DNA from 4 places in the Actinotalea sp. JY-7876 genome. Region 1 is predicted to be linked to each of the others. Evidence: predicted binding sites of a transcription regulator. Region 1 holds the regulator's gene; each other region holds the start of a gene.
The links. Region 1 encodes HrcA, which represses chaperone genes, less so after heat shock. Its sites were predicted from a motif close to TTNGCACTCGNNNNNNNCGAGTGCNAA; they were not measured.
Positions count from the first base shown of each region.

Region 2: a site for HrcA is predicted at 2,084-2,110, ahead of groES (co-chaperone GroES). Genes of this name have one in related genera too.
Region 3: a site for HrcA is predicted at 1,928-1,954, ahead of groL (chaperonin GroEL). Genes of this name have one in related genera too.
Region 4: a site for HrcA is predicted at 2,035-2,061, ahead of H2O74_RS11385 (Hsp20/alpha crystallin family protein). Genes of this name have one in related genera too.

Region 1 is NZ_CP059493.1:2,180,426-2,187,889, forward strand. It holds gene H2O74_RS10215 (PhoH family protein) at 1-612, opposite strand, end outside; gene H2O74_RS10220 (HIT domain-containing protein) at 750-1,124, opposite strand; gene H2O74_RS10225 (Gmad2 immunoglobulin-like domain-containing protein) at 1,207-1,788, shown strand; gene H2O74_RS10230 (16S rRNA (uracil(1498)-N(3))-methyltransferase) at 1,814-2,593, opposite strand; gene dnaJ (molecular chaperone DnaJ) at 2,606-3,745, opposite strand; gene hrcA (heat-inducible transcriptional repressor HrcA) at 3,841-4,860, opposite strand; gene H2O74_RS10245 (DUF3097 domain-containing protein) at 4,989-5,861, shown strand; gene H2O74_RS16660 (DUF4870 domain-containing protein) at 5,992-6,618, shown strand; gene hemW (radical SAM family heme chaperone HemW) at 6,700-7,464, opposite strand, start outside.
Region 2 is NZ_CP059493.1:2,864,677-2,872,140, forward strand. It holds gene H2O74_RS13155 (MerR family transcriptional regulator) at 1-888, opposite strand, end outside; gene H2O74_RS13160 (WhiB family transcriptional regulator) at 1,208-1,498, shown strand; gene groES (co-chaperone GroES) at 1,635-1,931, opposite strand; gene H2O74_RS13170 (SAM-dependent methyltransferase) at 2,163-3,386, shown strand; gene H2O74_RS13175 (glutamate--cysteine ligase) at 3,386-4,522, shown strand; gene H2O74_RS13180 (PadR family transcriptional regulator) at 4,568-4,918, shown strand; gene H2O74_RS13185 (hypothetical protein) at 4,915-5,478, shown strand; gene tsaD (tRNA (adenosine(37)-N6)-threonylcarbamoyltransferase complex transferase subunit TsaD) at 5,506-6,561, opposite strand; gene rimI (ribosomal protein S18-alanine N-acetyltransferase) at 6,554-7,105, opposite strand; gene tsaB (tRNA (adenosine(37)-N6)-threonylcarbamoyltransferase complex dimerization subunit type 1 TsaB) at 7,102-7,464, opposite strand, start outside.
Region 3 is NZ_CP059493.1:617,550-625,013, reverse strand. It holds gene H2O74_RS03080 (DUF4031 domain-containing protein) at 1-36, shown strand, start outside; gene groL (chaperonin GroEL) at 139-1,776, opposite strand; gene H2O74_RS03070 (NAD(P)/FAD-dependent oxidoreductase) at 1,981-3,438, opposite strand; gene H2O74_RS03065 (LytR C-terminal domain-containing protein) at 3,552-4,175, opposite strand; gene H2O74_RS03060 (DUF3263 domain-containing protein) at 4,205-4,504, opposite strand; gene H2O74_RS03055 (uracil-DNA glycosylase) at 4,670-5,428, shown strand; gene H2O74_RS03050 (hypothetical protein) at 5,421-5,819, opposite strand; cyclic di-GMP riboswitch class I at 6,038-6,112, opposite strand; gene H2O74_RS03045 (SGNH/GDSL hydrolase family protein) at 6,213-7,094, shown strand; gene H2O74_RS03040 (hypothetical protein) at 7,120-7,464, opposite strand, start outside.
Region 4 is NZ_CP059493.1:2,442,250-2,449,713, reverse strand. It holds gene adhE (bifunctional acetaldehyde-CoA/alcohol dehydrogenase) at 1-1,859, opposite strand, end outside; gene H2O74_RS11385 (Hsp20/alpha crystallin family protein) at 2,149-2,625, shown strand; cyclic di-GMP riboswitch class I at 2,717-2,792, shown strand; gene H2O74_RS11380 (BldC family transcriptional regulator) at 2,811-3,041, shown strand; gene H2O74_RS11375 (SDR family NAD(P)-dependent oxidoreductase) at 3,130-3,903, opposite strand; gene H2O74_RS11370 (hypothetical protein) at 5,029-6,027, shown strand; gene H2O74_RS11365 (hypothetical protein) at 6,036-7,112, shown strand; gene H2O74_RS11360 (ABC transporter ATP-binding protein) at 7,112-7,464, shown strand, end outside.

The sequences.
Region 1 (7,464 bases):
GGGCCGCAGGTAGGGGTCGATCTTCTCGCTGAGCGAGCCGGGCAGGAAGCCGAGCCGCTCCCCGGCCTCGACCGCCGGGCGCGTCAGGACGATGCGGTTGACCTGCTTGGCCTGCAGGGCCTGGACGGCCTTGGCCATCGCGAGGTAGGTCTTCCCGGTGCCCGCCGGGCCGATCCCGAACGTGATGGTGTGGCGGTCGATCGCGTCGACGTAGGCCTTCTGACCGACCGTCTTGGGCCGGATGGTGCGGCCACGGTTGGACAGGACGTTCTGCGTGAGCACCTCGGCGGGCCGGGCGGCCGTCGCGGCCGTGAGCATGCGCACGGAGCGCGCGACGACGTCGCCGCTGAGCTCGGTCCCGCTCGCGGCCACCTCGAGCAGCTCGTCCAGCAGGCGCGAGACCAGGGCGACGTCACCCGGGGGGCCCTGGAGCGTGATCTGGTCGCCGCGCGCGTGGATCCGCACGCCCGGGAACCCGGCCTCCACCGCACGCAGGACCTCGTCCCCCGTTCCCAGGAGGGCTACCGCCGGAAGGTGGGACGGCACGACGATGCGGTGCTCGACGTCGCCGCCGCCTGCGCCGTGCAGGCGTCGCGCAGATGTGTCTGACATGGGTCGGCCGGGGGCCGCGTCTCCTCGGGAGGTCGTCGTGTCGCGTGGTCGTGCGACGTGGTCGGGCGAAGGCTGCGCGCCGGGTGACGGCGCTCACCCATCGTACCGGCGCACCCACCCGGACGGCGGCCGGACGATCAGCCCGGGGACCACCCGAGCTGCGTCCCGCCGAGCACGTGGCCGTGCACGTGGTACACCGACTGGCCGGCGTGCGGGCCGGTGTTGAAGACGAGGCGGAACTGCCCGCCCGCCTCGGCCTCGGCCACCTCCTCGGCGAGGCGCACCACCGCCGCGAGCAGCTCCGGTGACGCCGCCGCGAGGCGCACGACGTCGGGGTGGTGCTCGCGCGGGACGACCAGCACGTGCACGGGGGCCTGCGGGTCCAGGTCGCGGAACGCCACGGCGTGCTCGTCGGAGGCGACGACGGTGGCCGGGACCTCCCCCGCGACGATGCGGCAGAACAGGCAGTCGTCGGCGCGACCGGGCGCCGGGGTGCTGGGTGAGCGCGACATGCCGACAGGCTAGCCGCGGCGCCTGGCGCGCGCTGGCGGCGGCGCCTGCCACCATGGCACCCACCCGACGGACGGAGCCCACGTGACCCGCTCGACCGCATCGCCCGCCGCGTCTGGAGTCGCGGTACGACGCACGACGGCGCTCCGGCGCACCGCGCTGGCCCTCGCCGTGACCGGCCTGGTCACCGGCGCCGCGGCGGCCTGCCAGACCGGCACCGAGGAGCCCGCCACGAGCGGCTCACCGAGCGCGTCCCCGACCGCCTCGTCGTCGGCGACCCCCTCACCGAGCGCGTCCGCGACCACCTCTCCGGCGGCGACGAGCGCCCCCACCGAGGAGCCGGCGGCGGCACCCGCTGTCAACGGCCCGAACTCGATCACGGCACCGCTCGCCGGCCAGCAGGTCACCTCGCCCGTGACGGCGACCGGCGAGGGCACCGCGTACGAGGCGACGTTGAGCTACCGGGTCGTGGCCGCGGGCACCGAGGACGTCGTCGTCGAGGGCTGGACCGAGGCCGGGGCCAACGGCGAGATCGGGCCGTGGAGCATCGAGCTGGACCTCGACCCGGGCACGTGGACGCTCCAGGTCTGGGAGGCGTCGATGTCCGAGACCGAGGGCGCGGGCGCGTCCGACAACCGCGTCGAGGTGACGTTCACCGTCGGCTAGCGGACGGTGACCGCAGGCTCGCGGGTCAGCCCCACCGGCCCGTGCGTGCGGCGAGGAGGGCGAGGGCGACCGGCCCCGCCGTCGACGTCCGGAGCACGTGCGGCCCGAGCCGCACCGCGGTCGCGCCGGCGGCCTCGAGGCGCTCGACCTCCTCGGCCGAGATGCCGCCCTCCGGGCCGACGACGACGAGCACCTCCGCCCCGGCGGCACCGCCCGGACCGCCGTCGGGCAGCGGCACCTCGGTGAGCGGGACGCTCGCCTCCTCGTGCAGGACGAGCGCGACGCCGCCCGCCGCGACGACGGCGGCGGCGCGTGCAGCGAGCCCCGCGGTGTCCACGGGCTCGGCGACGGCCGGCACGTGCGCCCGGCGGGACTGCTTGGTCGCCTCGCGCACCGTGGCGCGCCACTTCGCGCGGCTCTTCGCGGCGCGCTCGCCGCGCCACACCACGATCGAGCGGGCGGCCTGCCAGGGGACGACCTCGTCCACGCCGACCTCGGTCGCCGCCTCGATCGCGAGCTCGTCGCGGTCGCCCTTGGCGAGCGCCTGCACCAGGACGAGGCGGGGCGAGGCCTGCGGCTCCACGACGACGTCGACCACCGTGAGCGTGAGGCGACCCGGCTCGACCGCGGCGATCTCGCACCGCAGCCGCACGCCGGCGCCGTCGGCGACGTCGACACGCTCGCCCGCGCGGCGACGTTGCACGACCCCGGCGTGCCGCGCCTCGCCGCCCTGCAGGACGTACGCGCCGCCCGGTGCGGCACCGGACAGCTGCCCCGGCTCCGCGAGGAAGACCGGGGCGCTCACCGGACGCTCACGTCAGCGGCCCGCGAGCTTGTCGCGCAGCTTGGAGAAGACGCCGGGGTGGGCGGGGGCGACGCGGGACGCCGGACGGGCCTCGCCGCGCAGCTCCGCCAGCCGGCGCAGGAGCTCGGCCTGCTCGTCGTCCAGCGTCGTGGGCACCTGCACGTCGACGTGGACGTTGAGGTCGCCGCGGCCTCCCACGTGCAGGTGGCCGATCCCCAGGCCCCGCTCGACGACGACGTCGCCCGGCTGCGTGCCCGGCCGGATGTCGATCTCGCGGGGGCCGTCGAGCGTCTCGAGCTCGACCACCGTCCCGAGCGCCGCGGCCGTCATCGGGATCTCGAGCGTGCAGTGCAGGTCGTCGCCGCGGCGCACGAACGTCTCGTGGTTGCGCTCGCGCACCTCGAGGTAGACGTCGCCGGGCGGGCCGCCCGCGGGGCCGACCTCGCCCTGACCCGTGAGCTTGATGCGGGTGCCGGTGTCCACCCCGGCCGGCACGTCCACCGACAGGGTGCGGCGGCTGCGGACGCGCCCCTCGCCCGAGCACTCCGGGCACGGCTCGGGGATGACCGTGCCGAAGCCGTGGCAGGCCGCGCACGGGCTCGAGGTCATGACCTGGCCGAGGAAGGAGCGGGCGACCCGCTGCACGACGCCACGGCCACCGCAGACGTCGCAGGTGCGGGGCGAGGTGCCGGGGCGGCAGCACGAGCCCTGGCAGGTGCCGCACAGGACCGCGGTGTCGACGGGCACCTCGCGGTGGACGCCGAAGGCGGCCTCGGCGAGGTCGATGTCGAGGCGGACCAGCGCGTCCTGCCCGCGCCGGGCGCGCGGCACCGGACCGCGCTGCGCCGACGCGCCCTGGGCGGCACCGAAGAACGTCTCGAAGATGTCCTGGAAGCCGAAGCCGGCGCCGAAGTTCGCGCCGCCGCCGCCGCCGGGAGCGGTCGGGTCCACGCCGCGGTCGTACATCTGGCGCTTCTCGGGGTTGGAGAGCACCTCGTAGGCGCGCGAGACGTCCTTGAAGCGGTCCTCCGCACCCTCACCGGTCGCGACGTCCGGGTGCAGCTCACGCGCCAGCCGGCGGTACGCCTTCTTGATCTCGTCCTGCGTCGCGTCGCGGCTGACGCCGAGGACCTCGTAGTAGTTGCTGCTCACGTGTCACTCTCTGGACCGGGGGGTCCGGTGTCGGGCGGCGGTCGGACGGGTCTGGGGCGGCCGCGGCCGGTCGGGCCGAGGCGGTGCGCCGGGGCTCAGGGGGCGAGGATCCGGGACAGGTACCGCGCGACGGCCCGGACCGCGGCGATCGTGCCCGCGTAGTCCATGCGCGTGGGTCCCAGCGAGCCGATGCGCGCGACCGGATCGCCGTCCGCACCGTACCCCGCGGCGACGATGGAGGTCTCCGCCAGTCCGGCGTGCTGGTTCTCGCTGCCGATCCGCACCGACACGGGCGCGGCGTCCTCGGCCATGTCGGTGAGCAGGCGCAGCAGCACCACCTGCTCCTCCAGCGCCTCGAGCACGGGCCGGATGGTGTGCGGGAAGTCCGTGCCGCTGCGCGCGAGGTTCGCCGCGCCCGCCATGACGATGCGCTCCTCCGTCGCCTCGGCCAGGGTGTCCTCGACGACCTTGATCACGCGGAGCACGATCGGCCGGTCGGCGACGGCGAACGCCTGGGTCATGCGGTCGAGCGGCTCCGCGAGGTCCACGAGCCGGCGGCCCGCCACCGTGGCGTTGAGCCGCGCGCGCAGCTCGGTGACGACGCGCTCCGCGACCGGTTCGCCGAGGTCCAGCACGCGCTGCTCGACGCGCCCGTTGTCCGTGATGATCACGACGAGGAGCCGGTCGTGGCCCACCGGGACGAGCTCGAGGTGCCGCAGCGCCGAGCGCCGCAGCGAGGGGTACTGCACGACGGCGACCTGCTGGGTCAGCTGCGCGAGCAGGCGCACGGAGCGGTCCACGACGTCGTCGAGGTCCACCGCCTCCTCGAGCAGCGTCTGGATCGCGCGGCGCTCCGCGGCCGACAGCGGCTTGACGGTCGAGAGCCGGTCGACGAAGAGGCGGTAGCCCTTGTCCGTCGGCACCCGGCCCGCCGAGGTGTGGGGCTGCGCGATGTACCCGGCGTCCTCGAGGGCGGCCATGTCGTTGCGGATCGTGGCCGGCGACACGCCGAGGTTGTGCCGCTCGACGAGCACGCGGGAGCCGACCGGCTCCTGGGTCTCGACGTAGTCCTCGACGATGGCGCGCAGCACGTCGAGCCTGCGGTCCTCGCTCATGACACCTCCTCTCCCACAGCACGCCCGGCACGGCCGGGCGTCGTCGCATGTGGCACTCTCAGGGTCCGAGTGCCAATCCTACCCGCGCGCGGCGCCCACCGTCGCGAGCCACGAGCCGACGGAGGACCATGGACCGCTACGGACGCGACGTCCTCGCCGGACCGACCCCCGGCCAGGGGCCGACCAGCCCCCACCACCGGCGCAAGCCCTCGTCGCGGCCGCTCGCCGCCGACGTCGGGCTCGTGGTCGAGGAGGTCACGACCGGCTGGGTCGGCGCCGTCGTGCGCGTCGAGAAGTCCGGCGGGATGCACGTCGTCGTCCTGGAGGACCGCGCAGGTCGCACCCGCACCTTCCCGCTCGGCCCCGGCTTCTGGGTCGACGGCGAGCCGGTCGAGCTCACGCCCCCCGTCACCGCCCCCGCCCCGCAGCGCCCGACGCGCACGGCGTCCGGGTCCGTCGCCGTGCACGGCGCCCGCGCCCGCGTGGCGCGCGGCGGCCGCATCTGGGTCGAGGGCAAGCACGACGCGGAGCTCGTCGAGAAGGTGTGGGGCGACGACCTGCGCCTCGAGGGCGTCGTCGTCGAGCTCCTCGACGGCGTCGACGACCTCGCCGCCGCCGTGCGGGAGTTCGCGCCCGGGCCCGGGCGCCGCCTCGGCGTGCTCGTCGACCACCTCGTGGCCGGCAGCAAGGAGTCGCGCATCGCGGCGGACGCCATGCGCGCCGCGGCTCCCGGCACGCTGCTCGTGCTCGGCCACCCGTACGTCGACGTCTGGCAGGCCGTCCGCCCCGGGCGCCTCGGGCTCGACGCCTGGCCCGTCATCGACCGTGGCACGGAGTGGAAGCGCGGCATCCTGCGCACGCTCGGCTGGCCGGCCGACGACCAGGCCGACGTCGCGCGTGGGTGGCAGCGCATCCTGCGCAGCGTCCGCGACTACCGGGACCTCGAGCCCAGCCTCCTCGGCCGCATGGAGGAGCTGATCGACTTCGTCACCGCACCCTGAGGCGGCGCCTTCGCTAGTGTTCGGTGCACCGAGCCGGTGCACCGCCGCTCGGCCCCGGCGGCACCGCCGACCGGGACCACGAGGCCGGCAGCTGCGGTCAGCCCGACACGACGAAGCTGGTGAGAGCGACATGACGACGAATCCCTCCGACGAGCCCCAGTTCCCCGGTACGCCCGGTGCCGCGGGCACGCCCGGCGGCCCGCCCGCGGGCGCCACGCCCCCGCCCGCCTACGGCACCCAGCCCGGCGGCTACCAGCAGCCCGGGTACCAGCAGCCCGGTGGCCCCCAGCAGGCGCCCGGCTACCAGCAGCCGGGCTACCAGCAGCAGCAGCAGCCGGGTGGCTACCAGCAGCAGCCCGGTGGGTACCAGCAGCCCGGCGGCTACGCGCCCTACCCGGGCACGGGCTACCCGCCGCCCGGGCAGGTCCCGCTGTCCGACGCCGAGCAGCGCCAGTGGGCGATGTTCGCCCACCTCGGCGGCATCATCCTCGGCTTCATCGCGCCCCTCGTCATCTGGCTGATGTACAAGGACCGGGGCCGCTTCGTGGAGGAGCAGTCCAAGGAGGCGCTCAACTTCCAGATCACGCTGACGATCGCCGCCGTCGCGTTCGCCGTCATCACCGCGATCACGTTCGGGATCGGCTCGATCCTGTACGTCGCGTTCATCGTCGCCCTGGTCTTCATGATCATGGCCGGCGTCGCCGCGAACAAGGGCGAGGCGTACCGCTACCCGGTGAACATCCGCTTCATCAAGTGATCGGCCGCTGAGCAGACGGTCGCCCGCTGACCGACGGGGTCGGTGCCCACGGGCACCGACCCCGTCGTCGTCCCGGGACGCTCAGCCCGTGAGGTCGCGGACGACCGTGTCGGCCAGGAGCCGCCCCCGGCGCGTGAGGACCGCGCTGCCCGCGCCCGCGGCCCGCGCGTCGAGCAGCCCGTCGGCGACCAGGCCCGCCACCGCCGCTCGGCCCGCGGGGCCGACGTCGGCGAGCGGCAGGCCGCCGCGGAGCCGGACGCCGAGCATGACGCGCTCGAGCCGGACCTCCTGCGGTGCGAGCTCCTCGCGGCCCGCCGCGGGCGTCAACCCCGCGCCGAGCCGGTCCGCATAGGCGCGCGGGTGCTTGACGTTCCACCAGCGCAGCGCCCGGCCGTCGCGGCCCTCGCCGAGGTGGGAGTGCGCGCCGGGTCCGAAGCCCCACCAGTCGTCGCCGCGCCAGTAGCCGACGTTGTGGCGGCACGCGGCGCCGGGCTCGCGGGCCCAGTTGCTGATCTCGTACCACCGCAGGCCGGCGGCGCCGAGCACGTCGTCGGCCAGCTCGTACTTCGCGGCCTGGTCGTCGAGGTCGGGCGCCGGGATGAGCCCGCGCCGCACCTGGACGGCCATCCGCGTGCCCTGCTCGACCGTGAGCGCGTACGCGGACACGTGGTCGACGTCGCACGCGACCACGGCGTCCAGCGAGCGCCGCCAGTCGGCGAGGCTCTCCCCCGGCGTGCCGTAGATGAGGTCGAGCGAGACGGCGAGGCCGGCCTCGCGCGCCCACGCGACGGCCTGCGGCACCCGGTCGGGGTCGTGCGTCCGCTCGAGGGTCGCGAGCACGTGCGG
Region 2 (7,464 bases), 680 kb from region 1:
GAAGATCGGGAGCCCGGGACGCGCGGCGTCGACCGCACGGACGAGGCGGTCCGCGCGCTCGGCCGCCTCGTCGTCCGGCCCCACGTGCAGCAGGACCGCCGCGGGCGCCAGGCGCTCCACGGCCGTCGCCATCGCAGCCTCCCCGCCGGCGGACAGCACGCGCGCCCGCACCCCGCTGGCCTGCAGCGCCGTGGCCAGGCAGTGCGCGAGCAGGTCGGCCCCGCCGGCGGTCGGCACCACCAGGACCGCCGGCCGCGGACGGTCCGGCGTGCCGGTCGCGCCGGAGGCCGAGCCCTGCCGGGCGGTCGCGACGGCGGCCCGGCTGCGGAGCTCGGCGAAGGCCGCCGCCTCCAGCACGGGCGCCGCGCTCTCGCCGGGACGCTCGAGGACGGCGCGCTCGGCGAGCAGCTGGAGCGCCGGCGCCACGAGCTCGGACCACCAGGCGATGACGTCCCGGGCGTGCACCCGCGCGAGCATCCACCGCACGGCGGCGTTGTCGAAGTGGCCGGCCGCGGCGACCAGGCCGGCGGGGTCGGGCGCCATCGGGACCGCGTCGGAGTAGGCGTCGAGGACCTCGGCGGTCGTGGGGCCGGTCGGCGCGGTCGCCGGGGCCTCGTCGCTCTCCAGGGCCGCGCGTGCCGCCTCCGAGGGCGCGACGCCCTCCAGCGTGAGGCGGCGCATGACGAGCAGCCGCGACAGGTCGTGCGCGGAGTACCTGCGGTGCGCCCCGGCCATGTGCTCCGAGGGTCCGAGGCCGTAGCGGCGGTCCCACGTGCGCAGCGTCGCGGGGGCCACGCCGAGGCGGCGGGCGACGGCGGCCACGGTGAGCGAGGGCCCTGACGCGGCCGTCCCCTGCTCCTGGCTCGGCTCGCCCTGGGGACCGGTCATGACGCCAGCACCTCCGCCCGTGTCCTCGTCGCGACGGTTCGCGTCATGACCATGACGCGATTGTGCCCAACTCCTGACACGGTACGCCACCCGGCCCGCCGGACCGGCGGGACCGAACGCGTCGCGCCCCCCGGGAATCGCTCCACCGGCGCACCGGCCTGCGCGGTCTTGCCGCAGGCGCGCCCCGCCGCCGAACAAGTTCGACCAAGGGGGTTGACCAACTTCTGACGCGGTTCTAGGTTGGGCGCATCGCCGACGCGATGACCGCCACTGGGTCTGTGCCCGCAGCGGCTCAACCCGAGAACTACTGGAGGACCCGATGACGGAGATCTCGCGCCTGCCCGGCCCGGTCATGGACCTGTGGGAGTGGCAGTACGAGGGCAAGTGCCGCGACGCGGACCCGACCCTCTTCTTCCACCCCGAGGGCGAGCGAGGTTCCGCACGGCGCCGCCGCGCCGAGGCCGCCAAGGCCGTGTGCGCCACGTGCCCCGTGATGCAGACGTGCCGCGAGCACTCGCTGGCCGTCCGCGAGCCGTACGGCGTGTGGGGCGGGCTCTCCGAGGAGGAGCGCGCCGCCGTGCTCGCGAACCGGCTCCGCAAGGCCGGCTGAGCGTTCCCGGCCGGTCCGAGCCGTCGTCGGCGTACGGCTCGGCACCGGCAGGCAGACACACGACGAAGCCCCGCACCAGCTGGTGCGGGGCTTCGTCGTGCGTGCTGCGCGCGCGGTGATCAGCGCGCGGCCGACGTCACTTGACGACGACGGCCAGGATGTCGCGAGCCGAGAGGATGAGGTACTCCTCGCCCGAGTACTTGACCTCGGTGCCGCCGTACTTGCTGTAGATCACGGTGTCGCCGACAGCGACGTCCAGCGGCACGCGCTGGCCGTTGTCGTCGACGCGGCCCGGACCCACCGCGAGGACCTCGCCCTCCTGGGGCTTCTCCTTCGCGGTGTCCGGGATGACCAGACCGGAGGCCGTCGTCTGCTCTGCCTCGAGCGTACGGACGACGACGCGGTCCTCGAGCGGCTTGATGGAGACCGACACAGCGGACCTCCCCTTCGCATTCGTGGGAACGGATCGGTTCATGGCCGCGGGCCCCAGGGCTGCCCGTCGTCGCGGGTGCCGGACAACCCCTCAGGTCCCGGTGCGGCTGGCACCCTCCGAGGAGGACTGCCAAGGGGAATCTATGCGCGGCGTTAGCACTCGGTCAACACGAGTGCCAACGCGGGTCGGCCGACGCGGCCGCGGGGCGGGCGGCGTGCCAGGATCGGCGACGTGGACGAACGCTCGCTCTCGCTGCTGCTCAGCCCGGACGGGTGGGCGCTGCTCGGCGCGCTGCCCCCGTACGACGAGCGGCTGGCCATGGTCCTGTCCGAGCGGCTCGCCAAGGAGGGCGTCGACCCCGTGCTGGTGGCCGCCGCGCTGACCCAGTCGCGGCTGCGTGCGAAGGGCCGGGAGAAGTTCGGCGACTTCGCGGCCGGCATGCTCTTCACGCCCGCGGGCCTCGAGCAGGCGACGCGGCTGACCGTCGGCGCCCGCCACGCCCAGCGGTTCACGTCGGCCGGGTGCACCCGGGTCGCCGACCTGACGTGCGGCATCGGCGGCGACGCGATGGCGTTCTCCGCGCTCGGCCTGGGCGTGCTGGCGGCCGAGGTCGACGAGCTCACCGCCGCCGTGGCCACGGTGAACCTGCGCCACTTCCCCGAGGCCGAGGTCAGGCACGTCGACGGGCTCACGCTCGACCTCGCGCCCGGCGGCGCGGACGGGGTCGACGGGGTGTTCGCGGACCCGGCGCGCCGCACGGCCGCCGGCCGCAGGCGTCACGACCCCGCGGCCTACACGCCGCCGCTCGACGACGTCCTGGAGCTGCGGCGCCGCGCGCCCGCCCTGGGCGTGAAGGTCGGTCCCGCGATCCCGCACACGGCCGTCCCCGACGACGCGGAGGCGCAGTGGGTCTCGGTCGACGGCGACGTCGTCGAGGCCGGTCTGTGGTTCGGCCCGCTCGCCCCGGACGGCCCCGGCCGCACGGCGCTCGTCCTGCGCGGGGAGTCCGCCGCGACGCTCCGGGCGCCGGCCGACGGCGTCCCGGGGGCCGACGTCGGGCCGCCGGGCGCGTACCTCTACGAGCCCGACGGCGCCGTGATCCGCTCCGGCCTCGTCTCTCTGGTCGCGGAGGGGGTGCGCGGGCGCCTGCTCGACCCCACCATTGCCTACGTGACCTCGGACCACCTGGCCCCGGCCTCCCCCACCGACTCGCCCGACGTGCGCGCACTGAGCACCGCGTACCGCGTGCTCGACGTCATGCCGTTCGGGCTCAAGCGGCTGCGCACGGCCCTGCGCGAGCGCGGCGTCGGGCGCCTGACCATCAAGAAGCGGGGCACCGCCGTGGTGCCCGAGCAGCTGCGCAAGCAGCTCGACCTCAAGGGCGACGCCGAGGCCACGATCGTGCTGACCCGCGTGAACGGGTCGCAGCAGGTGCTCCTCGTGGAGCCGGTCTGATGGAGATCCCGTTCGCCCGGTCCGAGCGGTCGACCCTCGGGGTCGAGTGGGAGCTCGCGCTGGTGGACGCGGACTCGGGCGACCTGCGCCAGGTGGCGCAGACGGTGCTCGACGCGGTGGCGCCGCCCGACGGCGGCGAGCACCCGACGATCCGCCAGGAGCTGCTGCTCAACACCGTCGAGATCGCCACGCGCGTGTGCCGGACCGTCGCCGAGGCCGGCCGTGACCTCGAGGCGAGCATCGAGGAGATCCGCGCCGTGACGGACCCGCTGCGGGTCGAGCTCATGTGCGCGGGCACGCACCCGTTCGCGCGCTGGGCCCAGCAGAAGGTCACCGACAAGCAGCGCTACGCGACCCTCATCGACCGGACGCAGTGGTGGGGCCGCCAGATGCTCATCTACGGCGTCCACGTGCACGTGGGCATCGAGGACCGCGACAAGGTCCTGCCGATCCTGCGCGCGGTGCTCACGTACTTCCCGCACCTGCAGTCGCTGTCGGCGTCGTCCCCGTTCTGGGGCGGCAAGGACACGGGCTACGCGTCCAACCGCGCGCTGATGTTCCAGCAGCTGCCGACGGCGGGCCTGCCGTTCCAGTTCGACCGTTGGGAGCAGCTCGAGGGCTACGCGCACGACATGCTGCACACGGGCGTGATCGACCAGATCGACGAGATCCGGTGGGACGTGCGCCCCTCGCCGCGCTTCGGCACGCTCGAGGTCCGCGTCTGCGACGGCGCCTCGAACCTCGCCGAGGTGATGGCGTTCGCCGCCGTCATCCACTGCCTCGTGGAGCACTTCTCGACGATGCTCGACGAGGGCAAGGAGCTGCCGACCCTGCCGCCCTGGTTCGCGCAGGAGAACAAGTGGCGCTCCGCGCGCTACGGCATGGACGCGATCATCATCCTCGACGCGCACGGCGAGGAGGAGCTGGTCACGGACGCGGTCGAGCGCATGCTCGTCGACCTCGAGCCCGTCGCGGAGCGCCTGCGGTGCACGGCCGAGCTCGACGGCGTCCGCACGATCCTGCGCAAGGGCGCGTCCTACCAGCGCCAGCGCGCCGTCGCGCGCCGGCACGGCGGCGACCTCGACCCGGTCGTGGCGGCGCTGGTCGAGGAGATGCGGGCGGGCGCGCCACTCTGAGCCGGCTAGTTGGCAATGCCGAGTAGTAGGTATAGCCTCTGAGGCGTGACGCCGGCCGCGCGGGACCCCCAGCTCCTCAAGGGCGTGCTGCCCATGCTCGTGCTCCTCTTGCTCACCGAGCAGGAGTCGTACGGCTACGAGCTGGTCACCCGGCTGCAGGCGGACGGGCTCACCGACATCGCCACCGGCACCGTGTACCCGGTGCTCACGCGCCTCGAGCGGGACGGCCTCATCGCCTCGCGCCTCGTCGCGTCCTCGTCCGGTCCCGCGCGCAAGTACTACCGGCCGACGGCGCCGGGCGCCGAGCACCTCGCCGATTCCGTGCGCGGTTGGTCGGACCTCACCCGCACCGTCCGCACCGTCCTCGACCGCACCACCACCCAGGAGCCGACATGACGACCACGACCGGCGCCCCGGCGCCCGAGGGCGACCCCGGCCAGGCGGCCGCACCGCCGGCACGCCTGAGCGTCCGCGACCGCCTCCGGCGCGAGTGGTACCTGGCGCGCCTCTCGTGGCACCTGCAGGACTACCCGCGGCGCCAGGGCAAGCAGGTCCAGCGCGACCTGCGCGCGGAGCTCACGCACGCAGCGGCCGACGTCGGCATGGCGCGCGCCGTGCGCGACCTCGGCCACCCGCTGGTCCTGGCCGAGAGCTACACGTCCGAGCTCGGCCGCCCGCTGCCCCGCTGGAACTCGGGCGCCGTCGCGGCCACGCTCGCCGTGGGCATGATGGTCTACCTGGGCGGCGCGTACGCCATCGGGACGCTCGACACCCTCGAGGCCCTCGGCGGCGGCACCGTGACGCGCTACCCCTTCGGCGCCCCGACGGTCTTCGTCGCCACGCAGGACGAGTTCTCCGTGACCCAGACGCCGTCGGCACCCGGCGCGGCGGTGCTCGTCGCGGTCGGCGCGGTCGCGTTCCTGCTCGGCTCGCGCGTGTGGCGGGCGTGGGGCTGAGGCCGCCGGCGGGACCGGACGGACCGCTCAGACCGTGACCTGCGTGAGCGGCATCGACGAGTCGACCGGCAGGTCCAGCGGGCTGGGCCGCACCCCGCGACGGACCACCGCGGCCCCGAGCGCCGCGATCATGGCCCCGTTGTCCGTGCAGTAGCGGATCGGCGGGATGCGCAGCGTGATGCCGGCCTCCGCGCAGCGCTGGGCCGCCAGCTCGCGCAGCTGCGAGTTGGCGGAGAACCCGCCGCCGACGACGAGCGTGTCGACCCCGTGCCGCCGGCACGCCGCGATCGTCTTCGCCGTGAGCACGTCGGCGACCGCTGCCGCGAACGACGCGGCGACGTCGTTCAGCGGGATCTCCTGCCCGGCGTCCCGGCGCGCCTCGACCCAGCGCGCGACGGCCGTCTTCAGCCCCGAGAAGGAGAAGTCGTCCGCGTGCCGGGCCTGGTCCTTGGCTGCCGTGAGCCCGCGCGGGAAGCGGATCGCCGTCGGGTCGCCCTCGCGCGCGAGGCGGTCGATGTGCGGCCCGCCCGGGTAGGGCAGCCCCAGCAGGCGCCCCACCTTGTCGAAGGCCTCCCCCGCGGCGTCGTCGAGCGTGTGCCCGAGCTCGGTGACGTCGGTCGCGACGTCGTCGACGAGCAGGAGCGAGGAGTGCCCGCCCGAGACGACGAGCGCCATGACGCGCTCCGGGAAGGCGCCGTGGACGAGCTCGTCGACGGCCGCGTGCCCGATGACGTGGTTGACGCCGTAGAGGGGCACGTCGAGCCCGACGGCGAGGGCCTTGGCGGCGGCGGCGCCCACGGTGAGCGGGCCGACGAGCCCGGGCCCCGCCGTGACGGCGATCGCGTCCACCTGCCCGAGGTCGACGTCGGCCCGCTCGAGCGCGGTGCGCAGCGTGGGCACCATCGCCTCGAGGTGGGCGCGGGACGCGATCTCCGGGATGATCCCGCCGAAGCGCGCGTGCTCGTCCATCGAGCTCGCGACGACGTCGGTGAGCAGCTCGCTGCCCTGGTCGGTGACCCGCACGAGCGCGACGCCCGTCTCGTCGCAGGAGGTCTCGATGCCGAGGACGAGCGCGTCAGACATGGTGTCCAGGGTAGGCGTCGCCGGCCGCGTCCCCGGCCACGGGCCCGGAGCCGGGCGCCGGCGCGGGAGCCAGCTCGAGCCGCATCGTGAAGGCGTCGACGTCCTCGGGCTGGTAGTACCGGCGACGGCGTCCGAGCACCTCGAACCCCGCGGCCCGGTAGAGCGCGAGCGCGGGCTCGTTGTCGACGCGCACCTCGAGGAGCACGGCCTGCGCCCCGAGCTCGCGGGCGCGGCCGACGAGCGCCGCGAGCAGCGCCGCGCCGAGCCCGCGGCGCTGCGCCGCCGGCACGACGCCGAGCGTCATCACCTGGGCCACGTCGCCGTCGAACCACAGGCCCGCGTACGCGGCCAGCACGGGCGCACCGTCCGGGCCGGCGACGTCGACGCCGACGTACCAGCGCCCGTCGGCCGCGAGCTCCTCGCGCAGCATCCCCACCGACCACGCCGAGGGGCCGAACAGCTCGCGCTCGATCTCGGCCAGGCGGGGGACGTCCGCGGCGACGAGCCGGCGCAGGTCGCCGGGAGCGTGCGGCGCAGCGCTCACCCGGTGACCCGCTTGCGGGCGGCGGCCGGCATGACGTCGGGCCGGCGCAGGTAGAGCGGCTCGGTGGGCAGGGGCTCGCCGGTGGTCAGGCCCGCGAGGCCACCGCGCCGCGCGAGGGCGAGGCGCGCCAGGACGGCCGCATCCACGCCGTCGACGAGGGGCGCGTCGCCCGCGGAGGGCAGGGGGTGCACCGCGAGGCCGGGGCCGACGACGACACCCCCACGCGCCGCGAGCGTCGCGGCCAGGTCGTCGGGCCGCACGACGGCGGGTCCGTCCACCGGGACGACGTCGCCCCGGGCCTCGCCGTCACCGGCGCGGCGGTACCGCGCCGTGTACAGCTCGCGGCGTCGCGCGTCCGT
Region 3 (7,464 bases), 1.6 Mb from region 1:
GCCCCGCGACCTTCGCCCCGCGAGCGCACCGCGTGACGGTGCCGCAGGCACCCCCCGGGAACGCGAACGGCGGGTGCCCCCGAAGGGACACCCGCCGTCGTCAGTGCGAGCGCGCGGCTCGGACCCCGACCGGGAAGGTCAGAAGTCCATGCCGCCCATGCCGCCACCGTCGCCACCGGAAGGAGCGGAGTGCTTCTCCGGCTTGTCGGCCACGACGGCCTCGGTGGTGAGGAACAGGGCGGCGATCGACGCGGCGTTCTGCAGCGCCGAGCGCGTGACCTTGACCGGGTCGTTGACGCCCGCGGCCAGCAGGTCCTCGTACACGCCGGTCGCGGCGTTGAGGCCCTGACCCGCCGGGAGGTTGCGGACCTTCTCCGCCACGACGCCGCCCTCGAGGCCGGCGTTGATGGCGATCTGCTTCAGCGGGGCGTCGATCGCGAGCTGCACGATCCGCGCACCGGTCGCCTCGTCACCCACGAGCGCGAGGATGTCGGCCTGCTCGAAGGCAGCCTTGCCGGCCTGGATGAGGGCGACGCCACCACCGGCGACGATGCCCTCCTCGACGGCAGCCTTCGCGTTGCGGACGGCGTCCTCGATGCGGTGCTTGCGCTCCTTGAGCTCGACCTCGGTGGCCGCGCCCGCCTTGATGACGGCGACGCCGCCGGCGAGCTTCGCGAGGCGCTCCTGGAGCTTCTCGCGGTCGTAGTCCGAGTCCGAGTTCTCGATCTCGGCGCGGATCTGCGCGACGCGACCGGCGATCTGGTCGGCGTCGCCGAGGCCCTCGACGATCGTGGTCTCGTCCTTGGTGACGACGACCTTGCGCGCCTGGCCGAGCAGCTCCAGGCCCGCGTTCTCGAGCTTGAGGCCCACGGTCTCGGAGATGACCTGGCCACCCGTGAGGGTCGCCATGTCCTGCAGCATCGCCTTGCGACGGTCCCCGAAGCCCGGCGCCTTGACGGCGACGGAGCGGAACGTGCCGCGGATCTTGTTCACGACGAGCGTGGCCAGGGCCTCGCCCTCGATGTCCTCGGCGACGATGAAGAGCGGCTTGCCGGACTGGATGACCTTCTCCAGCAGCGGCAGCAGGTCCTTGACGTTCGAGATCTTGGACTCGACGAGCAGCACGTAGGCGTCCTCGAGGACGGCCTCCTGGCGCTCCGCGTCGGTCACGAAGTACGCCGACAGGAAGCCCTTGTCGAAGCGCATGCCCTCCGTGAGCTCGAGCTCCAGGCCGAGGGCGCTGGACTCCTCGACCGTGATCACGCCCTCCTTGCCGACCTTGTCCATCGCCTCGGCGATGAGCTCGCCGATGGCCGGGTCGCCGGCGGAGATGCCCGCGGTCGCGGCGATCTCCTCCTTGGTCTCGACCTCCTTGGCGGCCGAGAGCAGCTGCGCCGTGACGGCGTCGACGGCCTTCTCGATGCCGCGCTTGAGCGCGATCGGGTTGGCGCCGGCGGCGACGTTCCGCAGACCCTCCTTGACGAGGGCCTGGGCGAGCACGGTGGCGGTGGTGGTGCCGTCGCCCGCGACGTCGTCCGTCTTCTTGGCGACCTCCTTGACGAGCTCGGCGCCGATCTTCTCGAGGGGCTCCTCGAGCTCGATCTCCTTGGCGATCGAGACACCGTCGTTGGTGATCGTGGGGGCGCCCCACTTCTTCTCGAGCACGACGTTGCGGCCCTTCGGGCCGAGCGTGACCTTGACGGCGTCGGCGAGGGCGTTCATGCCCCGCTCCATGCCGCGGCGGGCCTCCTCGTCGAAGGCAATGATCTTGGCCATACGGATGGTCCTCCGGTGTTGGCGGTGTCCTGGGCGCCGGCGCCCGCGACGGACGGCTCGGGCCGCCCGCGGTCACATCCCGTCGGGGGCCCGGACCTCACCTCGGCCCAGGGTCTTCTGTCACTCTCGGGTCGAGAGTGCTAACTCATTATTGGCACTCTCACCCGGCGAGTGCAAGCGCCGTGGCGCCGCCGCCGCCGCGCCTCAGGGCGCGAGGCCGGGCGGGCGCTCGATGCCGAAGCTGCGCGCGAGGACGCGCCGCGCGGCGTGCCAGCCGCCCATGCCGTGGACCCCGGGCCCCGGCGGCACGGCAGCGGAGCACAGGTAGACGCCGTCGGCCGCGACGAAGGGGTCCGGGCTCAGGACGGGCCCGACGAGCATCCGCGGCAGGGTGATCGCACCACCCGCGATGTCGCCGCCGACGTAGTTCGCGTTGCCCAGCTCGATCCGCGCCGCGGGGGTGCACCGCGAGGCGACGACGACGTCGCGGAAGCCGGGCGCGTACTGCTCGATGCGCGCGGTGACGGCCTCGGTCACGTCCGCGCGCGACCCGGCCGGGACGTGCGCGTACGTCCACAGCGGGCGGTGCCCGTCGGCGGTCGCGCGGCCCGGGTCGCCCACCGACGGGTCGCTCGCGAGCACCATGGGCGGCTCGGCGTGCCGGCCCTGCGTCAGGGCGTGCTCCGCGGCGGCCATCTCGGCGCGCGTGCCGCCGACGTGCACCGTCCCGGCCCGGCCCACGCGGGGGTCGGCCCACGGCACCGGACCCGAGAGGACGAAGTCGACCTTGGCCGCGGCGTTCCCGTGCCGGTACGCCTGGTAGCCGCGCGCGGTCCCACGGCTCAGGCGGGCGCCCATGACCGCGGCGACCGCCGAGGGCGAGGTGTCGAAGACGACAGCGCGCGCGGGTGGCAGGTCGCGCTGCGTGCGCACGAGGTGACCCGTGCGGATCTCGCCCCCGTGCGCGCGCAGGTCCGCCACGAGCGCGTCGGTGATGGCCTGCGTGCCCCCGAGCGGCACGGTCCAGCCGACGGCGTGCGCGAGCGTGCCCAGCAGCAGGGCCGTGCCGGCCCCCGCGATCGAGGGCAGGGGCGTGATCGCGTGCGACGCGATGCCGGTGAGCAGCGCGGGCGCCGTCTCCTCACGGAACCGGCGGTCCCAGAGCGGGGCCACGCCCTGCTCGAACGCCCGCAGACCGAAGCGCACCGCGGTCACCAGGTCGCGCGGGAGGTGGCGGCGGTCGCCCAGGAGGAAACCGACGAGGGCCTCGGCGTGCGCGACGAGCGGCCCGAAGGTCTCGAGCCACGCGCCGCCGTCGACGCCGAGCTCCCGCGCGGTGCGGTCGAGGTCGCGGTAGGCGATCCCGGCCCCCTGGGCCAGCGGCTGGGCGTACGACACCTCGGGCGCCACCAGCTCGACGCCGCGGGCCGCCAGGTCGAACCGCCGGAAGAACGGCGAGGCGACGGCCATGGGGTGGACGGCGCTGCACGTGTCGTGGACGACGCCCGGCCACAGGCCGAGGTCCGCCGTGCGGGCGCCCCCGCCCGGGTGCGGCTGGGCCTCGAGCACGACGACCTCGAGCCCCGCCCGCGCGAGCGTCACCGCGGCGGCGAGGCCGTTGGGTCCGGAGCCCACGACGACGACGTCCAGCGCCCGCGTCATGCACGCTCCCGTCGTCCGTCCGTCCCGTCCCCCGCATCCTCACCGCTCGGGGCGGTCGCGGCGACCGCAGGCGGCGGCCCGGGCGGCCGCCTGCGTCGCACGACGCGGTCGGCTCAGTCCTCGTAGTCGGCGGCGAGCACGACGACGACGCCTTCGGGCGCCTGCTCCGCGGACTCCTGCACGGCGGTGATGCCGAGGGTCTGCGCGACGAGCTCCGCCGTCGTGACCTGGTCGGGCGTCGCGTAGTACACGGTCGACGCCTCGAGGTCGTCGCCCTGCCAGTTGCCGGCACTCACGGCCGTGAAGCCGGCCTCCTCCACACGCTCGGCCGCACCGCCCGCGAGGCCGGAGCGGGACGTGGCGTTGAACACCTCGACGGGTGTGGCGAGGTCGACCGGGGGCGGGGGCGGGGTCGTCTCGACCGGCTCCTCCGTCTCCGGCTCGACGGGCACCTCGGCCTCGCCGGCGTCCTCCTCGACCGGCTCCTCCTCGGTGGTCCCCTCGTCGGCCTCGGTGGACGTCCCCTCCGCGGGCGTCCCCCCGGAGCCCAGCCCCTGCCAGTCGGAGAGCCACGTGACCGCGCCGTAGGCGAGGAGGGGGAAGACGACGAGGACGACCAGGAAGGGCAGCAGACGGCGGCGGCGCGAGCGCGGTGCGCGGTGAACGCCTCGTGGGCCGCCCCGGGCATCCGCGGCGTCGAACTCGTCCGCGGGGTAGGGGTAGTCGCCGGCCTTCACGGCGGACAGGCTAGCGGGCGCCCCGCCTCTCAGGCGTCGACACCCAGACGACGCGCGGTGCGGGCCCGCTGGCGGGACGCGCGCATCCGGCGCAGGCGCTTGATCAGCATGGGGTCCTGGGCCAGCGCCGCGGGCGAGTCGATGAGCGCATTGAGCACCTGGTAGTACCGCGTCGCGGACATGTCGAAGAGCTCCTTGACCGCCTGCTCCTTGGCCCCGGCGTACTTCCACCACTGGCGCTCGAAGGCGAGGATCTGCTGGTCGCGCTCGGAGAGCTCGGCGGCGTGGACCCGGGCGTCCGTGCGGTCCGCGTCGCGCGCGGTGGCCATCGCGTCCATGGGTCCTCCAGGGTGAAGCGGCGTCGTCGCCCGTCCCCGGGCGTCGGCTCATCGTAGACGCGGAATGACACGCGTGTCATTCGTCCCGGCGCGTCGGGATGACCCCCGCGCGGTGATCGAGTAAGGGAGCGCGGCGGCGGCTAGGGTCGCCGCGTGATCCGTCAGCCCCTCGACGCGCTCATGGCCCCGGACTGGGCCGCGGCCCTCGCACCGGTCGAGCTGCGGCTGCGCGAGATCGGCGACGCGCTGCGCGCGGAGTCCGCGGCCGGCCGGGCCTGGCTCCCGGCCCCCGACGCCGTCCTGCGCGCGTTCGCGCGGCCCATGGCGGACGTCCGCGTGCTCGTCATCGGCCAGGACCCGTACCCGACGCCCGGGCACGCCGTCGGCCTGTCCTTCTCGGTGGCGCCCGGGGTGCGCCCGCTGCCCCGCTCGCTGCAGAACATCCACCGCGAGCTCGCGGACGACGTCGGCGTCGTGCGCGGGCCCGACGGCGACCTCAGCGACTGGGAGCAGGAGGGCGTCCTGCTCCTCAACCGGGTCCTCACCGTGGGCACCGGCGCACCGGGCTCGCACCGGCACCTCGGGTGGCAGGACGTCACCGACCGCGCCGTCACGGCGCTCGTGGAACGGGGCGGGCCGCTCGTCGCCCTCCTGTGGGGCCGCGACGCGCAGCAGGTCCGCCCGCTGCTCGGGGGCGTCCCCGTGGTCGAGAGCGCGCACCCCAGCCCGCTCTCGGCGTCCCGGGGCTTCTTCGGCTCCCGGCCGTTCTCCCGCGTCGACGCGCTGCTCGCCGAGCAGGGCGCGCCTCCCGTGCGCTGGTCCCCCGACCAGCAGACCCGACCGACCGGCGCCGCCCCCTCCCCAGGGGACGGCGCCACGTCGGGCGCCGCGGTCCTGCGACCGCGAACTAGCTGAGGACGACGCTCACCCCCGTGAGCTCCTCAGCCGGCACCGGCACGTTCGCCGGCACCGGGACCGTCGTCTCCGACGCACCGATCACTGCGGACAGCTCGGCCAGCGCGACCCCCCCGGGCCCGCTGAGGGTCACGACCACGTCGTGTCCCTCGCAAGCGGTGTCCAGCCCCGACAGCCGGGCCCCGCTCACGCCGTATCCCTGCAGTGCGGCGTCGTAGGCGACGTCGTACCGGACCTCGATCTGCGACGAGCTGCACCCCTGCACCCCGTCCTCCCCCACCAGGACCTGCTGACCCCCCAGGTCGACCCCGGCCGCGGACGCCGTCCGCACGCCCACCAGGGCGAGCGCCACGAGTGCGACCGATGCCGCCTTCCTCGTCCGTCGATCCATCTCCACCCTCCTGGTGGTCCACGTCACCGGATCCGTCCGGTGATCCCCTGCGCCGACGTCCTGCCGGCGGTCGCACGCCCGGGGGCGTGCGGGAAGCGTCCTGAGAACGTGCTCAGGAGGCGGGTAGGCCGAGGCCGAGGGGGACGCGCGCGGCGTCGTGGCACAGAGGAGTGGAGCCGGATCGCACGGGAAGCGTGCTGCTCATGGTGGACCTCACGTTCGGTGGCCCGGCTGACCCGAGGGGTCCCGTGGCTTTGCGTCCCCACCTCGCGGTGGGTTTGCCCTTGTCGCTGACGAGCCAAGAGTGACCCATCACACGCCGGCGGTCCAGCCCCCCTTCCGGCTCCGCGCCCGGATTGGGCGTCTGTGTCGCATCGGCGCACACTGGGAGGCGTGGAATTCACCCGGACGCCGCACGGCGACGACGAGCAGCCGACCGCACCGCCGGGCCGCACCGCGCCGTGGCGCCGCTACGTGGCGCTGGGCGACTCGTTCACCGAGGGCCTGTGGGACGTCCCCGGGGGTGCCCCGCCGACCACCACCACCGCCGTCGACCCCACGCTCGTGTGCCGGGGCTGGGCGGACCTGCTGGCCGCGCACCTGGCCGAGCGCGCCGGCATCGGGCAGGGCGACGCCCCGGTGCAGTACGCCAACCTCGCCGTGCGGGGTCGCCTCCTGGAGCCGATCCTGCGCGAGCAGGTGCCGGCCGCCCTCGAGCTGCGTCCGGACCTCGTGAGCGTCGTCGGCGGGGGCAACGACATGCTCCGGCCGGCGGCGGACCCCGACGTGCTCGCGGAACGCCTCGAGGCGGCCGTCGCGCGGCTGCGGGCGGCCGGCGTCGACGTGCTGCTCGCGACCGGCATGGACGCCAAGGACAGCCCGGTCGTCCGGCGCACGCGGTGGCGTGCGGGCGTCTACAACGCGCACATCTGGTCGATCGCACGCAAGCACGGCGCCTACGTGGCGGACGTGTGGGGGATGCGCTCGCTTCGCGACTGGCGCATGTGGGCGCCGGACCGGATCCACCTCACGACCGAGGGGCACCGGCGCGTCGCGCAGGCGGCCCTGGTCGGCCTGGGGCTCGAGCCCGACGACGCCGCCTGGGACGACCCGCTCACGCCGCTGCCGCCCGTGCCGCTCGCGGCGCGCGTCCAGCAGGACGCGGAGTGGTTCCGCGAGCACGCCTACCCGTGGGCGACGCGACGCCTGCGGCGCCGGTCCAGCGGTGACGCACGGCGGCCCAAGCGGCCCGAGCTCACGCCGGTGGAGCGCTGAGCCCCGCAGCAGGGTCCCGGCTGGATCACGAGCACCGCAGGATGTTCCTGCTCCCGAAGATGTCCGTCCAGCTGTCTGCCATCAGGACGACGGAGCGCTGCTGACCCGCCGACACCGTGCGGATGTTCCCCGTGCCGCGCAGCACGAAGGTCGGGCGCTGCGCGCAGCCGGTCTGCGCCGCGACGTTGGACGGCCCCCAGAGGACCTCCGGCGTGCCCCCGAAGACGGGGTGCGCCAGGTCGTAGACCAGCTCCCACGCCCCGCCGGGCGTCGAGGGCGAGGTCACGACGACCGTGAAGCTGCGACGCTTCGGGTCGGCGAACCACGAGCGGTCCGCCACCTCGGTGACGACGGCCGTGCAGGTGGCCGC
Region 4 (7,464 bases), 260 kb from region 1:
TACTTGACGCCCGTCTTCTGGTCCGTGATCACCGCGAACGGCGTCACCTCCGCGCCCGTGCCCGACGTCGTCGGGATGCAGACGAGCTTGGCGCGCTCGCCCAGCGTCGGGAACTTGAAGGCACGCTTACGGACGTCGAAGAACTTCTCGCGCATGTCCGCGAACACGATCTCCGGGTGCTCGTAGCGCAGCCACATGACCTTCGCGGCGTCCATGGGGGAGCCGCCACCGAGCGCGATGATCGTGTCCGGGTTGAAGTGGCGCATCGCCTCCGCGCCCCGGTCGACCGTCGCGATGCTGGGCTCGGGCTCGATGTCGTCCAGGATCTGCAGCGCGATCTTCTCCGGGCGACGACCGAGCACGTCCAGGACCTTGTCCACGAACCCGAGCTTGGTCATCGTCGCGTCGGTCACGATGGTGACGCGGTGCACGTCCGGCATGTCGGCCAGGTAGCGGATGGCGTTCGGCTCGAAGTACGTCTTGGCCGGGACCTTGAACCACTGCAGGTTGTTGTTGCGACGGCCGATCCGCTTGATGTTCACGAGGTTGACCGCCGAGACGTTGTTCGAGACGGAGTTGGCGCCGTACGAGCCGCAGCCGAGCGTGAGGGACGGGATGAACGCGTTGTAGATGTCGCCGATGCCACCGAGCGACGACGGCGAGTTCCAGATGATGCGGATCGCCTTGACGCGGCTGCCGAACTCCTCCGAGAGCTCCTTGTCCTCGGTGTGGATCGCGGCGCTGTGCCCGAGACCGTCGAACTCGACCATCTGCTCGGCGAGGCGGATGCCGTGCTCGCGCGAGTCGGCGCGCAGGACCGCCAGGACCGGGCAGAGCTTCTCGCGCGTGAGCGGCTCGGCGGGACCGACCTGACCGACCTCGGCCAGGATGATCGAGGTCTCCTCGGGCACCGTGAACCCGGCCTGCTGGGCGATCCACTGCGGGCTCTGCCCGACGACGGAGGCGTTGAGCTTGGCGCCGCCGCAGTTGGCCGAGTCCGCCTCGACGCCGAAGATGAAGCGCTCGAGCATGGCCTTCTCGGCCGGCGTGGCGCGGTAGGCGTGCAGGATGTCGAACTCGGCCATGGCGGCGTCGTAGATCTCCGCGTCGAGGATGACGGCCTGCTCCGAGGCGCACACCATGCCGTTGTCGAACGCCTTGGACAGCACGACGTCGTTGACGGCGCGCTTGAGCTTGGCCGTCGCCTCGATGTAGGCGGGCACGTTGCCGGCGCCGACGCCGAGCGCGGGCTTGCCGCACGAGTACGCGGCCTTGACCATCGCGTTGCCGCCCGTGGCGAGGATCAGCGCCACGCCGGGGTGGTTCATGAGCTCGTGGGTCGCGGCGATCGACGGCTCGGAGACCCACTGGATGCAGTGCTCCGGGGCGCCGGCCGCGACGGCGGCGTCGCGCACCACGCGGGCCGCCGCGACGGAGGACTCCTGCGCGGAGGGGTGGAACGCGAAGATGATCGGGTTGCGCGTCTTCAGCGCCACGAGCGCCTTGAAGATCGCCGTCGACGTCGGGTTGGTCACCGGCGTGATGCCGGCGACGACGCCCACGGGCTCGGCGATCTCCACGATGCCGTGGAGGTCGTCGCGCGAGACGATGCCGACCGTCTTGAGCTCGGCCATCGAGTTGGTGACGTGCTCGCACGCGAAGATGTTCTTCACGGCCTTGTCCTCGAACACGCCGCGGCGGGTCTCGGCGACCGCGTGGCGCGCGAGCTCGCCGTGCTGGTTCAGCGCGGCGACCGACGCCTTCTTCACGATGTGGTCGACGTCGGCCTGGGTGAACGACGCGTACTGCGCGAGCGCCTTGGTGGCGCCGGCGACGAGGGCGTCGATCGGGGACGCCACGGCGCGGGGCGCAGCGTCAGGCTCAGGGGCGGGACGGGGTGCGGAGCGAGCGGCCACGGGACTCTCCCGGTATTGGTGCGGATGGGGCGGATCGCCCTTGATCCACGTCCCACGGTACGAGCCCGTCGCGGCTCCGGGCTGTGCCAAAGGTCCCCGGGACAGTGGTCCCTGTCCCCTGGCACTCCCCGGGGGCGAGTGCTAGAACCGGAGGTAGCCGCCCGGTGCGAGCGAACGCCCCGGGCGGGTCGGACCCCGGATGGTCCGGGGTGTGTCCGAGGGGAGGACTCACATGGCTGCTCGACTGGAACCGATCGACCCGACGCGCTGGATGGACCAGCTGCTGGGCTCCGTGCGCGAGGCGGCGCAGGCGCCGCAGACCGCCGCGATGCCGCTCGACCTCTACCGCGCGGGCGACCACTACGTGCTGCAGGTGGACCTGCCGGGCGTCGACCCGGGCTCGGTGGACGTCAACGTCGAGGACCGCACGCTCACCATCCGGGCCGAGCGCACGGCACCCACCGACGCGGACGTGCAGTGGCTCGCGCGGGAGCGGGCCTCGGGCACGTACGTCCGCCAGCTCACGGTGGGTCGCGGCCTCGCCCTCGACCGGGTGCAGGCCGCCTACGCCGACGGCGTCCTGACCCTGACCATCCCGGTGGCGGAGGAGTCGCGCTCGCGCCGGATCGAGGTCCAGCACGGCTCGCCCGCGACCACGATCGGCGGGGGGCGGGGCGCCGAGGCGTCGGGGGGCTCGGCGGGGAGCTGAGCCGGCCCGGAGGGCTGGACGCGGGTGAAAGATGGGGTGCGGCCGACACGCGCTTTGCGTCGATGTCCGGAATGTGGGAACCTGTCCCCGTCAGCGACAAGGGCAAACCCACCGCGAGGTGGGGACGCAAAGTCACGGGACCCTCGAGGTCGGCCGGACGCACCGAACGACGAAGGAGTTGCACCATGTCCCCTCAGGGATCCCCCTCCGGCACCCGCAATGACGCCCCGGACTCGCTCCTGACCCCCTCCGAGGTCGCGAGCATGTTCCGCGTCGACCCCAAGACGGTCACGCGCTGGGCGAAGGCGGGCAAGCTCTCCGCCATCCGCACGCTGGGCGGCCACCGCCGCTACAGCGAGGCCGAGGTCCGCGGGCTGCTCAACGGCGTGCCGCAGCCGCGCACCAGCGAGGACTGAGGACCCCAGCGCTCCCACGACGGCCCCACCGGTGACGACCGGTGGGGCCGTCGTCGTCCGTGCCGTCCTCGTCCGTGCCGCAGGCGGCTCAGCGGGGGAGCTCGACCCCGGTGAGCGCGGCGAGCCGGGCGAGCAGGCCATCCTGGAGGGCGGTGTCGCGGGCCTCGGGGTTCGCGACCTGGACCTCGTGGCGCTTGAGGTACGCGCCGGTCACCCGCGCGGCGTCGTCGTCCGACGTGGCGAGCCAGACCTGCGTCGCGGCGCCCTCGTCCACCTCGTCCCACGCGCCCGGGCCGCCCAGCTTCGTCTTGATCCAGCCGGGGTCGACCGCGGTGACGACCACCTCGGGCCACAGGCGCGCGACGGCGAACGCGAGCGTGACGTCGAGCAGCTTGGAGTCCGAGTACGCCTGCATCCCGTCCCACGCGCGCGCCTCGAACTGCAGGTCGTCGAGGTGCGTGCGGCCCTGGGACTCCAGGCCGGAGGTCAGGTAGACGAGCCGGCGGGGACGGGGCATCAGCGCGGTGAGCAGGTACGGGGCGACCACGTTGACCTGGAGGATGCGCTCCAGGCCGTCCTCGGTCACCGTGCGCTCGCTGACCCCGCCGCCGATGCCCGCGTTGTGGATCACCACGTCGAACGGGCCCGCGGCGGTCGCCGCCCCGGCCAGGGCGCGCGTCTCGGCGAGCGAGGCCAGGTCCCCGACGACGACGTCGCTCACCCCGGGCTGGGCGGCGCGCAGGTCACGCGCACGCGCGGCGTCGCGCGCGTGGCCGACGACGTCGTGCCCGGCGGCGAGCAGCTGACGGACGGTCTCCAGGCCGATGCCGTCGCTCGAGCCGGTGACGAGGATGCGGGACACGGGGGACTCCTTCGGCCGGGACGGGGCCCCACATCCTCGCGCGGACCGCACGCACCGGTCGAACCGGTCCGTGCCGGTGCGGCGGTAGGCGCCCGACGATCGTCCATGCGGCCTCGAGCAGGACCGGCCCGCTCCTCGGGGTCAGGGTCTCCACCCACTCCTGCGCCGGGCTGCTGACCCCTGCGTCACCCCCGACGTCGAACGGCCCGTTCAGTGCGAGGTCCTCGAACGTCGCCACTGCACGCTGGCGTGCTCCTGGGGTGCCGTCAAAGCGTCCGACGTCGTCGACGTCCGCGCGGTCTTGGGGCTTACCGGGGCGCGACCTGGGTCGCCTGCTGACGGCTCCCCGCGGTCGGCTCGGCGCCCGAGGCGGTCGACGGATTGCAAGCCGTAGGAGAACTCCTGGCGGCGGGCGCTGGTCCTGCGGTTGTGCCACCAGGAGTCGGTGCTGAGGCGGTCGAGGACTACGGGTCCTTTCGCATCGACCCACTCCGCCGCAGGCTGGCCGGCTCCGTCGCGGTTCAGGGGTCCCGGCCGGCGGCAACCCGGACTCGAGTCACTCGGCGGTCCGGACCAGCTCTTGGCGGATCTGACTGCCGAGTACGACGCGCTATGGGCCCAGGGCGCCCCCCGCCGACCGGCGTCTTGGAGCAGTTCGCGAGCCGTGAGCGGTCGCTCGCCGCGACGGACTTCGGATGCCGCGAGGCGTCCAACCTTCCGTCGACAGTCGCGGAGGTGCGCACGGAGCTGGAGGACGCGTTCTTCACTGCGCACGTCACCGAGCTCGAAGCGATCCGAACCGCACTGGTCGAGGCGGCCGACGACTAAGTCCGCGGAGCTCGAAGCGAAATTCCCGCGTCCAAGGCGAGGGAGCCGGGGCGCGAATCCGCGCGCCCGTGACGGATAGAGAAGGAAGGGAAACCCGTATGCGCAAACAGCTGCACGCCGCCGCCGCGGTTGTCGCCTTCGCCTGCTGCCGGGAAACGCGACCCGCTTCTACTACGGTCACACCTACGTCCCGTGGGCGCCTGGTGACCTTCCCCACTTGCGGGCGGGGTTGAGCACCGGCGTCCGCCCGGCGGGGTGACGCCCGCCGGCCGGACGCCGTCCGACGAAGGAGGCGGTGTGCGTTCACGGTGGACCGGGTTGCTGGCCGGCGTCAGTGCGCTGCTCGGAGTCCTGATGACGGTGTCGGTGGCTTACGGACTGACGCTCGCCGACGGGTGGGCGCGCGGGCACCTGGGCCTGCCAGCGAGCTTCGTCGGCTACAGCGTCACGTCCGCTGGACGCGAGGTTCAGGCGGACGCCGCGGGGCAGGTGCTGGTCGCCATCGGCGATGCGTCCGCGACACTTGTGGTGACACCTGCTGCGGGTATGGGCGCTGCAGCTGTGGGCGTCATGGACACGACCGGTGCGGTACCGCTGCTGCGCGATGTGGGCTCGGCGGGCGCTCAGCCGGCCAGGGCGCCCGAGGCGCCCGGTGCGAGCACCAAGCCGTGGGTAGTCCTTGTCGAGGGCTCCTACACCGCTGGCCAGGTCGTGCGCTCCGGCACGGCGACATTCCTGCCGCCGGGATCGACGGTCATCGGCACAACCGGGTACCCGATGCTGCCGAGGGACACCCAGTACTTGTACGCCCTCGGTGGAGCGCCCTTGCCCAGCGGGGATTATTTCATCGACGCGTCGAAGGGAGTGGAGACGGCGATCGTGACGGCGCTGACCGACGCGGGGTTCCAGGTCGAGCCGATTGAGCGACCGCCGCTGGCGCAGGTGGTGGCATCGGACCCGTTCACGACAGTCTTCGCCATACTCCTTGCCGGCGCCTTCGTTTGCGTCGCGCTGCTGGTCGTCAACCAGTTCACCTTTCACCGGTCGCGCGTGGACGTGCACCGCCTGCACGGAGCGCACACGGGTGCCCTGCTTCGCCTGCTTGCTCCCGTCGGCATCGCGACGACGTCGACCGGGACCTTGGTGGGTAGTGCCCTGACCCTGCTGCTGGGCCGGCGTCACCTCGATGTGGTCTCGGCCGGGATGGGTTGGTTCGGCGCCACCTGCCTGACACTGGCCGCTGCCGCGCTCGGCGTGGCGATCGGGTCCCGCCGCACGCGGGAGGCTGCCAGGTGAGGGTTCAGATGAGCGCAGGGCTCCGTGATGCGTGGCGGGTGCGGGGCAGGACGGCACTGTTCGCTGCGATGGTCACGATTGGCACCGTCCTCACGGCCACCGGCCTGAGCGAGCTGGGCTCAAGCGTGGCTGACGTACGCGTCGCGGAGGACCTCGGTCGCCGCGGCGCGACGTTCTTCCGGGTGCACTACCTCACCGACGAGCCGTTCGAACCGACAACTGAGCTGGCCGAGCTGCTCGACCAGGAGCTGCGCCACGGTGGCGCCGCGTTCACGACCGTTCGCTTCAACCATGGCGTGCGCGAGACGTTCCCGTACCCGGTGCTGCTGGTCCTCGGGGACTTTGAGGACGCCTTCGGTCTGCCTGAGATCCCGGACGGCTCGGCGGTAGTCGGTGAGGACGTGGCCCTGTACGGCGTGGGCGACACCGTCGACCTCGGTGTGACCACCGTCGAGGTGAGCGGCCGGCTTGCCCCTGGGGCGGTGTTCCTCGACCCCTGGCAGTCCAGGGAGACCTTGGCACGGACCGTCGTCGTGAAGGTGGGTCTGGACGACCTGATGGCCCTCGGGTGGCCCGCTCAGGAGGAGGCCGTCGCCCGCACCGTGCTGCTGGCGCCGACCACCACCGTGGTGGACCGCCTTGTCGATGAGTCGTGGAGCTCGGGCCTACAGCTCGTCCCGGCTACGGTTGCGGACGCAGGCGGACAGACCTTCGCATCTCACCAGCGCGACAGTCTGCTCTACACGGCCATGTACACGGCCTTTCTGCTCTTGGTGGTCGTCGCAGTGGGATCGTCGGCGGCCGCGACCGCGCGCCGCGCACAGCGCTCGCTCGCGATCCAGCGGCTGCACGGCGCGCGGATCGGGGACGTGGTGCTTCGCCTGGCGACCTACCTCGCACTTGTCGTGCTGGTGCCGGTCCTGGGCGTGCTGGGCCTTGCCGCCTTGGCCTTGCCCGACCTGGTCAGCGTCGTGCCGTGGGCGATCGCCGCTGTGACTGCCGTGTACGCCGGGCTGGTCGCCCGTGTCTCGTCCGTCGTTGCCCGCAACGACCTTGCGGCTCAGCTTGGAGGAAGCAATCTGTGATGCCAGCCCTGCACCTCAACGCGGTCGTCAAGACGTTCGGTACCGGAACGGCACGCGTTGACGCTCTCAAGGGAGTGACCTTGACCATTGGCGCGGGGGAGCTGGTGGCGGTCATGGGACCCTCCGGCTGTGGGAAGTCCACGCTCCTGAACGTCATGGGTCTGGTGGTCCCGGCGAGCGCGGGAACCGTCACGGTCGAGGGAGAGGAGGTCACCCGGAGCTCGGATCGCAGCCTCGCCCGGTTGCGGAACCGCACTTTCGGCTACGTGCGGCAGGACTTCGCCCTCATCGACGAGGACACGATCAGGCAGAACGTCGAGGTGCCGCTGCTATACGGCGGACGCCGCTTGCG